Regions from separate parts of the Bradyrhizobium sp. NDS-1 genome, predicted to be linked through region 1. Evidence: predicted binding sites of a transcription regulator. Region 1 holds the regulator's gene; each other region holds the start of a gene.
What was found. Region 1 encodes PhoB, which activates phosphate uptake and scavenging genes when phosphate is short. Its sites were predicted from a motif close to TGTCATNNANCTGTCAT; they were not measured.
Positions count from the first base shown of each region.

Region 2: RX330_RS13660 (YbhN family protein) is a predicted target of PhoB. The motif match lies at 2,975-2,991, and genes of this name have one in related genera.
Region 3: RX330_RS13505 (UDP-2,3-diacylglucosamine diphosphatase) is a predicted target of PhoB. The motif match lies at 1,941-1,957, and genes of this name have one in related genera.

Region 1 covers NZ_CP136628.1:7,363,115-7,367,442, forward strand. Annotated here, with positions in the region: gene RX330_RS34450 (aspartate aminotransferase family protein) at 1-606, opposite strand, end outside; gene RX330_RS34455 (GcrA family cell cycle regulator) at 1,064-1,576, shown strand; gene phoB (phosphate regulon transcriptional regulator PhoB) at 1,806-2,513, opposite strand; gene phoU (phosphate signaling complex protein PhoU) at 2,537-3,253, opposite strand; gene pstB (phosphate ABC transporter ATP-binding protein PstB) at 3,265-4,086, opposite strand; gene pstA (phosphate ABC transporter permease PstA) at 4,083-4,328, opposite strand, start outside.
Region 2 covers NZ_CP136628.1:2,957,661-2,961,988, forward strand. Annotated here, with positions in the region: gene RX330_RS13655 (hypothetical protein) at 1-1,630, opposite strand, end outside; gene RX330_RS13660 (YbhN family protein) at 1,722-2,804, opposite strand; gene RX330_RS13665 (ferritin-like domain-containing protein) at 3,231-3,737, shown strand; gene RX330_RS13670 (EAL domain-containing protein) at 3,981-4,328, shown strand, end outside.
Region 3 covers NZ_CP136628.1:2,918,940-2,923,267, reverse strand. Annotated here, with positions in the region: gene RX330_RS13510 (glycosyltransferase family 4 protein) at 48-1,091, opposite strand; gene RX330_RS13505 (UDP-2,3-diacylglucosamine diphosphatase) at 1,105-1,917, opposite strand; gene thiD (bifunctional hydroxymethylpyrimidine kinase/phosphomethylpyrimidine kinase) at 2,211-3,011, opposite strand; gene RX330_RS13495 (PAS domain S-box protein) at 3,356-4,328, shown strand, end outside.

The DNA.
Region 1 (4,328 bases):
CTTGAGGAAGGCCGGCGTCGCGGCGCGCACGCCGCCCTCGCCCTGGATCGGCTCGATCAGGATGCCGGCGGTGTCGGGCCCGATCGCCTTCTTGACGGCGTCGAGGTCACCATGCGGGACCTGGTCGAAACCATCCATCGGCGGGCCGAAACCTTCGAGATATTTCGCAGAGCCGGTCGCTGCGAGGGTCGCCAGGGTGCGGCCATGGAAGGCGCCTTCGAAGGTGATGATGCGGTAGCGCTCGGGATGGCCCTTGGAGAAGTGATGATGGCGGACCAGCTTGATCACGCCCTCCAGCGCTTCGGCGCCGGAATTGCAGAAGAACACGAAGTCCGCGAAGCTCTCGTTGCACAGGCGCACGGCGAGCTTCTCGCCGTCCGGGCTCTGGAACAGGTTCGACATGTGCCACAGCTTCGTCGCCTGCTCCTGCAGCGCCTTGGTTAGATGCGGGTGGCAATGGCCGAGCGCATTCACGGCGACGCCCGAGGTGAAATCGAGATAGCGCTCGCCATTGGTCGCGATCAGCCAGCAGCCTTCGCCGCGTTCGAAACCGAGGTCGGCCCTGGCGAAAACGGGGAGCAAATGCGGCGCTGCGCTGTTAGTCATGACGGCCACTTGAATGTTGCGGACGGTGTGACGCGCGCATTGGGCAACGCACCATCGACCGGCCCGGAAAACGAAACGTGCCGCCTTTTAAGGGCGGCACGCGCGACTATCTTATGCCTGGCAAGACGGGTGTCAATGCCGCTGGGAAAGCCTCGGGAAACGCTGAATCCGTAGTCTTGCGGTGCCGATTTCGCGGGTTTTCACCACGGAACATGTGGAAGCGAGTCGGCGGACTCTTGCGCGGGAGTCACGCCATATTGTAGCGTTTGGATTGTCAGATACGACATCTCGTGCAGCGGTTCTGATCCCAAGAGTCCTCATGTACCGGCGTAAACGTTCGGGCGTCAGTGGCGCGCCCGGCGAGCCTTAAGGGATTCTGACGACACGGGTTTTTGAAGGCTTAGGCATTCGCTGCAAGGCCCCAGGATGGTTGGCCGGCAGCGAGGGAAAGGGTGCAATGACGGTTTTGACCTGGTCCGATGATCGCGTCGAGCAGCTGAAAAAGTTCTGGGAGGCCGGACTTTCGGCCAGCCAGATCGCAGCAGAGCTCGGCAATGTGACCCGCAATGCCGTGATCGGCAAAGTGCACAGGCTCGGTCTGTCCGGCCGTGCCAAAAGCCCTTCATCGGCAGCACCCCGGCCGCGCAAGGCGCGTCCCGCGCAGCACATGATGCGGGTGACCCGCCCCATTGCGCGCGGCAACACCGCGCTGGCGCAGGCCTTCGAGGTCGAAGTGGAGGCCGAACCGGTCACCTACGACAACGTGGTGCCGATGAGCCAGCGGCTGTCGCTGCTGGAGCTGAACGAGGCGACCTGCCACTGGCCGGTCGGCGATCCCTCGAGCCCGGATTTCTTCTTCTGCGGCGGCAAGGCGCTCTCCGGCCTGCCCTATTGCGCCCAGCACTCGCGCGTGGCGTATCAGCCCGCAGCGGACCGCCGTCGTGCACCGGCCAAGCCGAGCACGCGGTAAGTTAGCTGATTTGCTGACTGCAACGACGGCTGCCGTAGCGCGACGGCGCCTCAACCAACTCGGTGTCGTCCCCGCGAACGCGGGGAGCCATAACCACAGGGCGCAGATGTTGCGCTAGACGGTCACTCCGAGTCTTCGCCAAACCACGCCCTGTGGTTATGGGTCCCGGATCAGCGCTTCGCTTGTCCGGGACGACACTGAGTGTGTCGCCAGAATTTCCCAGAACCCCTTACGTCTGCTCCGCCTTCGCGAAGCGATCATCGAGCGCATAGCCCGCGCCGCGGACGGTGCGGATCGGGTCCTGCTCGCGGCCGAGATTGAGCAGCTTGCGCAGGCGGCCGATATGGACGTCGACGGTGCGCTCGTCGATGTAGATGTCGCGGCCCCAGACGCTGTCGAGCAGCTGCTCGCGCGAGAACACGCGGCCGGGATGCTCCAGGAAGAACTCCAGCAGCCGGTATTCGGTCGGTCCGAGATCGATCGGCCGGCCCGAGCGCGCCACGCGGCGCTTGTCGCGGTCGAGCTCGATGTCGCCATAGGCGAGCACGGTGGCTAGCCGCTCGGGACTGGCGCGCCGCAGGAGGCCCTTCACGCGCGCCAGGAGCTCCGGCACGGAGAACGGCTTCACGATGTAGTCGTCGGCGCCGGTCGCAAGGCCACGTACGCGCTCGCTCTCCTCGCCGCGCGCGGTGAGCATGATGATCGGCAGTTGCTTGGTCTCGGGACGGGTGCGCAGGCGGCGGCACAGCTCGATGCCTGACAGGCCGGGCAGCATCCAGTCGAGCACGATCAGGTCGGGAATGTGCTCCTTGAGGCGGGTGTCGGCGTCGTCGCCGCGCATGACCGTCTCGACGTCATAGCCGTCGCCTTCGAGGTTGTAGCGAAGAAGCTCGGTGAGAGCTTCCTCGTCCTCAACCACCATAATGCGTGCGCCCATGGTGTCGTCGCTCCTTGAGGTCTTCAGCTATTCGGGATCGTCGTGGCGAAGTTGGTCATGTCCCCCTTCGGCCGCTTGTCGGTGATCGCCTGGCCCTCGATCATGTAGAACACGGTCTCGGCGATGTTGGTGGCGTGGTCGCCGATCCGCTCGATGTTCTTGGCGCAGAACATCAGATGGATGCAGAACGAGATGTTGCGCGGATCCTCCATCATGTAGGTGAGGAGCTCGCGGAACAGCGAGGTGCAGATCGCGTCGACTTCCTCGTCGCCCTTCCACACCGCCATCGCCGCCGGCAGATCGTGCGCGGCGTAGGCGTCCAGCACCGACTTGACCTGCTGCTGCACGAGGTCGGTCATGTGCTCCAGGCCACGGAACAGTTTCAGCGGATGGAAATCCGTCTCCAGCGCGGCGACGCGCTTGCCCATGTTCTTGGCGAGGTCGCCGATGCGCTCGAGGTCGGTCGCAACGCGCATGGCGCCGACGATCTCGCGCAGATCGACCGCCATCGGCTGACGGCGGGCGATGGTGAGCACGGCGCGCTCCTCGATCTTCTTCTGCAGCGCGTCGAGTTCGGTGTCGATGGTGACGACGCGCTGGCCGAGCGCGACGTCGCGGCGGATCAGCGCGTCGACGGATTCGACGATCATGCGCTCGGCGATGCCGCCCATCTCGGCGACCAGTCGGGTGAGCTCCTGGAGGTCGGTGTCGAAAGCCTTTGCGGTATGTTCAGTACCCATGTCCCGTCTCCTCAGCCGAACCGGCCGGTGATGTAATCCTGCGTGCGCCGGTCGGTCGGCGACGTGAAGATCTTGCTGGTGTCGTCGAACTCGATCAGCTCGCCGAGATACATGAAGGCGGTCTTGTCGGAGACGCGCGCCGCCTGCTGCATGTTGTGGGTGACGATTGCGATCGTGTAGTTCTCGGACAGTTCCTGGATCAGTTCCTCGACCTTGGCGGTCGAGATCGGGTCGAGCGCCGAGCAGGGCTCGTCGAACAGGATCACTTCGGGCCGCACCGCGACGGTGCGGGCAATGCACAGGCGCTGCTGCTGGCCGCCGGAGAGCGACAGGCCGGAGGCGTTGAGCTTGTCCTTGACCTCGTTCCACAGCGCGCCGCCGCGCAGCGCCTTCTCGACGCGGCCGTCCATCTCGGACTTCGAGATCTTCTCGTAGAGACGGATGCCGAACGCGATGTTCTCGTAGATCGTCATCGGGAACGGCGTCGGCTTCTGGAACACCATGCCGACCCGGGCGCGCAGAAGATTGAGGTCGAGCCTGGGGTCGAGGATGTTGGTCTGGTCGAGCATCAGCTGGCCGGTAGCGCGCTGGCCCGGATAGAGATCATACATCCGGTTGAAGATGCGCAGCAGGGTCGACTTGCCGCAACCGGACGGGCCGATGAAGGCCGTGACGCGGTTGGTGCCGAGCGCCAGATTGATGTTCTTCAGCGCATGGTGCTCGCCGTAGTAGAAGTTGAGGTTGCGCGCGGTGACCTTGGCGGGTGCCTCGGGCAGCGGCTGCGAGCCGGGATGAACGGTCGGCGCGCTCACGGAAACAGACATTTCACTCATTTTGCAGTCCTCTCGGCGCCGATGATGCGCGCGCCAATGTTCAGGGCAAGCACGGTCAGGGTGATCAGCAGCGCGCCGCTCCAGGCGAGCTGCTTCCAATAGGCGTAGGGGCTCTGGACGAAATTGTTGATGGTGACCGGCAGGTTGGCCATCGTCTTGTCCAGGCCGAGGCTGAAGAACTGGTTCGACAGCGCGGTGAACAGCAGCGGCGCGGTCTCGCCGGCGACGCGGGCGGTGGCGAG
Region 2 (4,328 bases), 3.2 Mb from region 1:
TCGGCTGGTTCGCTCCGCTCACGATGTCGGGATTGAAGCTCTGGCCGTTCTCGGCGAAGCAGCTGCGGTCGAATTCGGGATCGTTGCCGGAATGGGCGCAAAAGCCGTGATCGGCGAACGCGGCCTGGTGCGCATCGACGAACGTCATGCGATCGGCTTCGGGATCGCGGCACAGCGCGCCGCGCGTGCAGGTGGCGAGGCCCTTCAGCTGCGGCAGAAATTCAGTGTCGACGAAGGTCGAGACGCGGGCAAGGCGCTGTGGGTCGGCGTTGAACGACGGATGGATGTCGAAGCCGGCCCGACCGCCGCGGCAGGGCACGCCGCCGTCGGCGAGCGCTGGGTTGGCATAGGAGACATAGACCACGTGCGAGAGGTCGCCGTCGACCAGGGGCTTCAGCGCCTCGCGCAGCTTGACGAAATTCTGCGGCAGCTCGCGCGCCAGCGCATCACGGGAATCGTCGACGCTCGCCATTACCCCGGAGCGGCGGAACAGCGTGCGCTCGGTCGGGGTCTCGACGATCACGTCGGCGACGAGACCGGAGAAATAGACGTCGTTGGCACCCACCGAGAGCAGCACCAGGTCGAGTGTGCGGTCGGGCTGGCGCTTCTTCGCCGCGGTGAGCGCTTCGCGCAGCTCGGCGACCTGGGCGTTCACGCTGGTGTTGCAGACGCCGGTCTTGCCGGGCGGGCACTCGCGGGCTCGCTGCGAGCCTAGCAGCCCGTCGCCGATGCTGGCGCCGGTGCAGGCGAGCGGCAGGTAGGTCACGGCGATATGGGTGTAACGCACGGCGAGCGCCAGCGCGGTGCGCGTCTGGTAGCTGTACAGCGAGCGGTGGCAGGGCGCGTTGAACCAGAGCGCGCTGTAGCGTTGCCAGTTGGCAAGCGTATCCGGCGCCTCGCAGGCGCGGCCGCCCTTGAAGCCCTGGCGGCTCGGCCGGTAATATTGCGCACCGGCGGTGCCGAGGTAGGAGCGGAAGCAGAAGCCTTCGTCGGACAGCGCCAGCGGACGGTCCGGATTGCCTTCGCCCGAGGCGATGCTGTCCCCGAGGCCGGCGACGAAAATGTCGCGGACCTGGATCTCGGTCTGGACGCGCTGGGTCGGATCGGAGCCGGAGGAGACGTCGACGGTTGCGACCGTCTGCTTGCCGTAGCGGACGCGCAGGTTGATCGGCTCGGCGCAGTCGAAGGTCGATTGTTGCGGGCCGTCGCCGTCGTCGAACGACCAGGCGCAGGTGGCGCCGACCGGCACCGCGCCAACGAGGCGCACGGTGACCGGGTGGTCGATCGGGGTGAGGTAGTTTTCCTTGGTGTTGTCGCGGGTGCAGGGCTGGTTGACCCGGCCCTGGAGGTCGATGCAGAGGCGGTTGACCATGTTGCGGGCCCAGCCGCGGCCTTCGCTCTGGAGCTCCAGCGATTGTTCGGCGGCCAGGATGTTGCGGTTGCGCGCGTTCTCGACATGGAGCAGGAAGTCGCGCTCCTCGCGGAACAGCCGGAAACGGTTGCGCACCTCCCAGCTGATCTGCAGGGCGCCGGCGTCCTGAGCGACGGCGCGCTCGGGCAGCAGGGCGACCAGAATCGCCGCAAGCAGCAGGGCGCCTGCGGAAAGGGAACGAAGGGGGCGAGGGATCATGGCCCGCGTGTTCAACGGCAAAGTTGAGGCGGAAATAAGAGAGGATCGCTCCCCCGCCTGCAACCTTTGTCTCACGGGTTCGAGGATCCGCCTACCGCTTGCCGGCCTGCCGCAGCGCCCGTTCACGCTCCATCCCGGCCACCTGCTTGGGCAGATTGGCCTGGGCGCAGGCCTCCGCCAGCCGCCGCCGCTCCTGCCAGGGGGCGACCACGTTCATCCAGAGCTCGCGCGTGCCCATGATGGAGATGGCGAGGCCGAACGGGATCACGAAATAGAGGATGCGGAACACCAGCAGCGTCGCCAGAAGCTCCTCGCGGCCGAACTGGGGCAGCGCCACCAGCATGGCGGCATCGAACACGCCGATCGACCCGGGCGCATGGCTGGCAAAGCCGATCAGCGTCGCCAGGATGAACACCACGGCAAGCGACATGAAGTCGATCGGCGGATTGGCAGGCATCAGCAGATACATTGCCAGCGCGCAGAAGCCGAGATCGACCACGCCGATCAGGATCTGCACCAGGGTCAGCGGCGCCGAGGGCAGCACCACCTTCCAGCCCTTCTGGCCGAGCTCCCGCCGCTTCTCGCCCATGCACAGCCAGACCAGATATGCGCCGATCGAGGCAAGGCCGCCGAGGGCGATCAGCCGGTTGATCGACGGGGGAAGCTGATCCATCGAGGACGCCGCATCCGGATGGATGGCCAGGCCGATCGAGAGCACGAAGATGTTACCGAGCCAGAAGGTCAGGCCCGACAGGAAACAGATCTTGGCGACGTCGATCGCGTTCAGCCCGTAATCCGAATAGATCCGGAAACGGATCGCGCCGCCGGTGAAGACGGTGGCGCCGATATTGTGACCGATCGAATAGGACGTGAAGCTGGAGAGCGCCGCGATGCGATAGGGCACGTGCTTCTTGCCGATCGTTCGCAGTGCGAAATAGTCGTAGAAGGTCAGCGTGCAGAACGCGAAGAAAACGCAGACTGCCGCGAGCCCGATGCTCCCGCGGGGAATCTCGGTCAACGCGGTCAGGATGACCCCGGTATCGATGCCCTTGAGGGTCCGCACCAGCGTGGTGATCGCGAAGGCGATGATGAAGATGCTCGCGGCGACTCCGAGCCGTCGCCAGCCGATCCATCTCTTGAAGCCGCGCTTCAGCGCGGTCAGCAGTCCGTGCATTCATCCTCCCGGCGGGGGGCAAGACCGACCGGGCCAGGCATTGGCCAATCGGGTGCGATGATGGCCATAGGCAGGCATCGATCGCTAGGCATGATCCGGCTCATTTAAGGCAAAAACACCGGCTTGTGCAGCCCTTGACAACAATAGGTTCTGCGCAGGACCGGCCATTTTGTCATACGCGGTTCACATCGGAAGGCGCGTTAAGCATATGAGTCGTGAAACCGCCCGGCTCGTGCGTTTCGAATGTTGAGATGATCTCAGATCCCGGCTTGGTCCGCATTGCTTCAGCGCAAGCCATACGGGCTTTTTTGGAACGTCGCTGCCGCGCGCTCGTTGTGCCTCATCAGCAACCGAACATGGCGGAATAAGCGGCTTTTCGTGCAGGCCGCTGCCGTGTTGTTCCAGAGAAACCGAGAGGACGGAACGATGGGACTGTTCACAAAAGACATCAAGACCATGAACGACCTGTTCGTGCACCAGCTCCAGGACATCTATTATGCCGAGCAGCAACTGACCAAGGCGCTGCCGAAAATGGCAAGCAAGGCCACCGATCCGCAGCTAAAACAGGGCTTTTTGACGCACCTCGAGGAAACCAAGCAGCACGTCGCTCGGCTCGAGGAGGTCTTCAAGATGCATGGCGTTCCCGTGAAGGCGGTCGACTGCCCGGCGATCGACGGCATCATCGAGGAAGCCGACGAGACCGCCGGCGAGGTCGCGGACAAGGCGGTGCTCGATGCCGCGCTGATCAACGCGGCGCAGGCCGCCGAACATTATGAGATCGTACGCTACGGCAGCCTGATCGCATGGGCCAGGCAGCTCGGCCGCAACGACTGCGCCAGTGTGCTCGCCAAGACGCTCGAGGAAGAGAAGGCGACCGACATGAAGCTGACGAAACTCGCCGAGAGCAAGGTGAACCTGCGTGCGGCGAGCTAAGCTGGCTTGACGGGAATGGCGCCGCGCGGTCATCCGCGCGGCGCTTGCATGCCTGCACCGCATTCCGTCGTCCCCGAAGCGCGGCGTCGGGCCGTATGGCTGGCGCCTGTGCGCGCACACGCGGGGATGAACAATCCGAGTGAATGGACACATCTTCCGTTCACCATTGCCGCAACAGGCGCTTAGCCGGTTACCGACTGTCCACTTCTGTTGGTTGAAGTGCGGGTCCATAGGGGCCCGTGGATGTACCAAGTTCTCTACTGTCTTACCGAAGAGCACGATTTGCGGCTCGTCGCGCTTGGCGGCGCGGTGTGTCTGCTCGCCAGCGCGGCGGCGATCAGCCTGTTCCACCGGGCGCGCGCGACGCAGGGCACCGGGCGTCTGGCCTGGCTCGGCCTCGATGCCGCCGTCAGCGGATGCGGCATCTGGGCGACGCATTTCATCGCGATGCTCGCCTACGGGCCCGGAGGCGCGGGCGCCTACAACATTCCGGTGACGATCCTGTCGTTGATCTTCGCGATCTCCGTGACCTTCGTGGGGCTGAGCATCGCCGTATCGTCCTCGCGCGCCGTGTGGATCGTCCTCGGCGGC
Region 3 (4,328 bases), 3.2 Mb from region 1:
GCCAATGAGGCCCGGGCAAGACACCTCCGCGAGAGGATTTTGAGCGGTCAGGCGACGAAGCGGGGCTGTTCCGCACCATTCCGGCCGGGCAGCACGGCTCCCACCGCCCTGATGCCGTCGACGAAAACCCTCGCCGAGGCTTCCCAGGTGTAATTGGCAGCGAACGCGACACAGTCCTGCCGGGAGACATCGAGCGCCGCGAAACAGGCGTTGCGCAGGTCGTGATCCAGGGCCCCGACCGGGGCATCGCCGATCACGTCGCGCGGGCCCTTCACCGGGAAGGCCGCAACCGGCAGGCCGCTTGCCAGCGCCTCCAGCAGGACCAGGCCGAACGTGTCGGTCTTGCTCGGAAACACGAAGACGTCAGCCGCAGCATAGATTTCCGCCAACGCCTCGCCATGCTTCTCGCCGAGGAAGATCGCATCGGGATAGGCCTCTTCCAAGGCCACGCGCGCCGGCCCGTCGCCGACGATCACCTTGGTGCCGGGCAGATCGAGCCCGAGAAAGGCCTCGAGATTCTTCTCCACCGCCACGCGCCCGACCGACAGGAACACCGGCGCCGGCAGGCAGAGGTCGATGGCGCGGGGATGGAACACATCGGTGTCGACCCCGCGGGGCCAAAGCACGACATTGTCGAAGCCGCGCTCCGTCAGTTCGCGGGCGAGCGCAGGCGTGGCTGCCATCACGGCGCGGCTGGCGCTGTGGAAACGGCGCAGCGCTCGCCAGATCAGCGAGCCCGGAACTGGCACGCGGGCGCGGACATATTCGGGAAAGCGGGTGTGGAAGCTGGTCGTGAACGGCAGCCTGCGCTGGCGGCAATAGCGGCGGACCATCAGGCCGATCGGCCCTTCCGTCGCGATGTGGATGCTGTCGGGCCGCGCTTCCTCGATCAGCTCCGCGATCCGCGCCGGGCGCGGCATCGCCAGCCGCACGTCGCGATAGCTCGGCATCGCAAAGGTGCGGAAGGATTGCGGCGTCAGGAACGCGAACTCGACGCCGAGGCTTTTGCCGGCGTCGGCGAGCTTGGTCAGCGTCCGAACCACACCGTTGACTTGCGGGTGCCAGGCGTCGGTCGCGACCAGGATGCGCATCAGGCTGCCCTTATCATGCGGCTCTTGCCGCGACCTGCGGCACGGCTGCCGGCTTCTGCAAATGATCCGCCCAGGTGATGATCTCGAAATGGCCGTCGTCGTGCTCGACCAGCGCGGTGCAGCTCTCGACCCAGTCGCCGCAGTTCATGTAGCGGATGCCGGCCTCGTCGCGGATCACGGCGTAGTGGATGTGGCCGCAGATCACGCCGTCGGCGTCGTGACGCCGCGCCTCTGCGGCCAGCGCCTGCTCGAACGCCCCGATATAGTTGACGGCGTTCTTGACCTTCTGCTTGGCCCATTGCGACAGCGACCAATAGCGCACGCCGAACAGGCGGCGGAAGAAGTTGACGAAGCGATTCATCTGGATCGCGAAGTCGTAGGCCTTGTCGCCCAGATGAGCGAGCCAGCGCGCGTTCTGCACCACGAGATCGAAGATGTCGCCGTGGATGACGAGATAACGCTTGCCGTCCGCGCCGGTGTGGACGGTGTTCTCGACCACGTCGATGCCGCCGAAATGCGTGCCGTAGTAATTGCGCAGGAACTCGTCGTGATTGCCGGGGATGTAGACGACCTTGGCGCCCTTGCGCGCCTTGCGCAGCAGCTTCTGGACGAGGTCATTGTGCGATTGCGGCCAGTGCCAGCTCGATTTCAGCGCCCAACCGTCGACGATGTCGCCGACGAGATAGATGGTATCGGCATCGTGGTAGCGCAGGAAGTCGAGCAGAAGATCGGCTTGAGAACCGCGGGCTCCGAGATGAACGTCGGAGATGAACAACGTGCGAAAGCGCCGCTCCGGGCTCTCGTCACTCACATCGTAACTTCCCATGCGCCAGCCTGTAACAATGTCCCGTGACAGGGGGATGACTGATTGAACCCTTGAGGCACCTTCAAATACGAATCACGCCTTGCCTCGCCCTCCCCGCGAATATCAGTCGCATGCGACAATCTGGCGACATGGCGCGGCAGGCGGGGTGCCCTTGAGCGCGGGCGGGGTCCTCAGGACGAGGACCGAATGCGCGGCAGCAGTTTCGATGGGCGCGGCGCTGCTAGCCTCATCCTGAGGAGACAGCGAAGCGGTCGTCTCGAAGGACGAGGCGTGCGCTCACGCGTTGCCCTGCGTCAGTAGAACTTGTGGAAATGATGGATCGGGCCGTGGCCGTGGCCGACGCTGAAGCGGTCGGCTGCGCCGATCGCGGCGCTGATCCAGGCCTTGGCGTTGCGCACCGCGCTTTCCAGATCTTCGCCCTTGGCAAGGCCCGCCGCGACCGCCGACGACAGCGAGCAGCCGGTGCCATGCGTGTTGCGGGTCGCAACGCGGGGCGCGGCGAGCGCGATCGTGGTGTCGGCATCGATGAGATAGTCGGTGCTCTCCGCGCCCTCGCCGTGCCCGCCCTTGATCAGGACCGCACGGGAGCCGAGCGCCAGCAGGCGTCGCCCCTGCTTTTCGATCTCAGCCTCGCTGGCCGCGATCGGCTCATCGAGCAGAGCCGCGGCCTCCGGCAGATTGGGCGTGATCACGGACGCCAGCGGCATCAGCCCGGTGCGCAGAGCGTCGACGGCTTCGGACGCGAGCAGGCGGTCCCCCGATGTCGCCACCATCACGGGGTCGAGCACCACATGCCGCGGCTTCCAGCGCGAAAGCGCCGCCGCGATCGCATCGATGCTGGCGACCTGGGCCACCATGCCGATCTTCACCGCACCGACCTCGAGATCGGCGAACACCGCGTCGATCTGCGCGGTGACGAAGTCGGCAGGCACGGCGTGAATGCCGGTGACGCCGCGCGTGTTCTGCGCCGTCAGTGCCGTGATGGCGGAAGCGCCATAGACACCGAGGGCGGCAAAGGTCTTCAGGTCGGCCTGGATGCCGGCGCCGCCGCTCGAATCGGAGCCGGCGATGGTGAGTGCGACCGGGGTCGTCATCGCCGGACACGTCTGCTGGATACGAACACCGCCATGGCCTGTCCTAGCGCGACCGCGGAGTACCGGCAAGCGCGCCGGGCCGCGGCCGACCGTGATTCGCGATATCGTGGCACGCACGCCGAATCAGGCGGATGTTGCGGGCCACGCCCCGCAATGGCGCGGGCTTGAAAATGCAACCGCGCCGGACCCTTGGTATAGTCGCGAACCTGCTTCGCCGATGAGTGAGACGTCAGGTGGTGGAACCATTCACCGATGCTGCGGGCCGGCCCGGCCCGCAGCTGCCTGGAACGGAATCTTGGGGTGGAACGATGTGGGCCTTTTTCGAACGTCTCCTCGACTCGTCCATGCTTTCGCCGCACGGCATCTGCCTGTTATGGGAGCCTCAGCTGATCTGGCTCCACGTCGTTGCCGACGCCTGCATTGCCGCCGCCTATTTCTCGATCCCGTTTGCCCTCGCGATTCTCGTCACCAAGCGGCGCGACCTCAAATTCGGCTGGGTCTACTGGGCATTCGCGGTCTTCATCATGGCCTGCGGCCTGACCCATGTGCTGTCGATTTACACGCTCTGGGTTCCGATCTACGGCATCGAGGGCATCGTCAAGGCGGCCACGGCGGTCGCGTCCGTCTTCACCGCCGCCGCGCTTTGGCCGCTGCTTCCGAAGATCCTGACAATTCCCTCTCCATTCGAACTGCGGCAAGTCCAGGCCGCGCTCGAGGAAGAGGAGATCAAGAGCCGGGACGCGACGCTTCTGCTGCAGCAGGTCAGCGATGCCCAACGCGCGATGCGCGACAGCGTGGCGCGACTCACCGCGATCGTCGAGACTGCAGTCGACGGCGTCATCCTTTTCGACGCGCAGGATCGCATCCTGCTGTTCAATCCGGCCTGCGAGCGCCTGTTCGGCTACTCTGCCGAGGAGGTGATGGGCTGGAACGTCAGCATGCTGATGCCCGAGGCGGACGCGTCGTCCGACAATGCCACGCGGCATTTCGCCACCGGCGGCGAATCTGTCGGCCTGCGCAAGGATGGATCGACCTTCCCGATGGACCTGTCGGTGGGTCAGGCGCAGCAGGACGGCGAATTGATCTTCGTCGGCATCGTCCACGACCTGACTGCGCGCAAGCTGACCGAGCAGCAGCTCCAGCAGGCGCAGAAGATGGAGACGGTCGGCCAGCTCTCCGGAGGCATCGCGCACGACTTCAACAATCTGCTCACCGTCATCATCGGCAATGCCGAGCACTTGAGCGAGCAGCTCAAGGCTCGGCCGGATCTGCGGCGCTTTGCCGACGACATCTGCCAGTCGGGCGAACGGGGCGCCG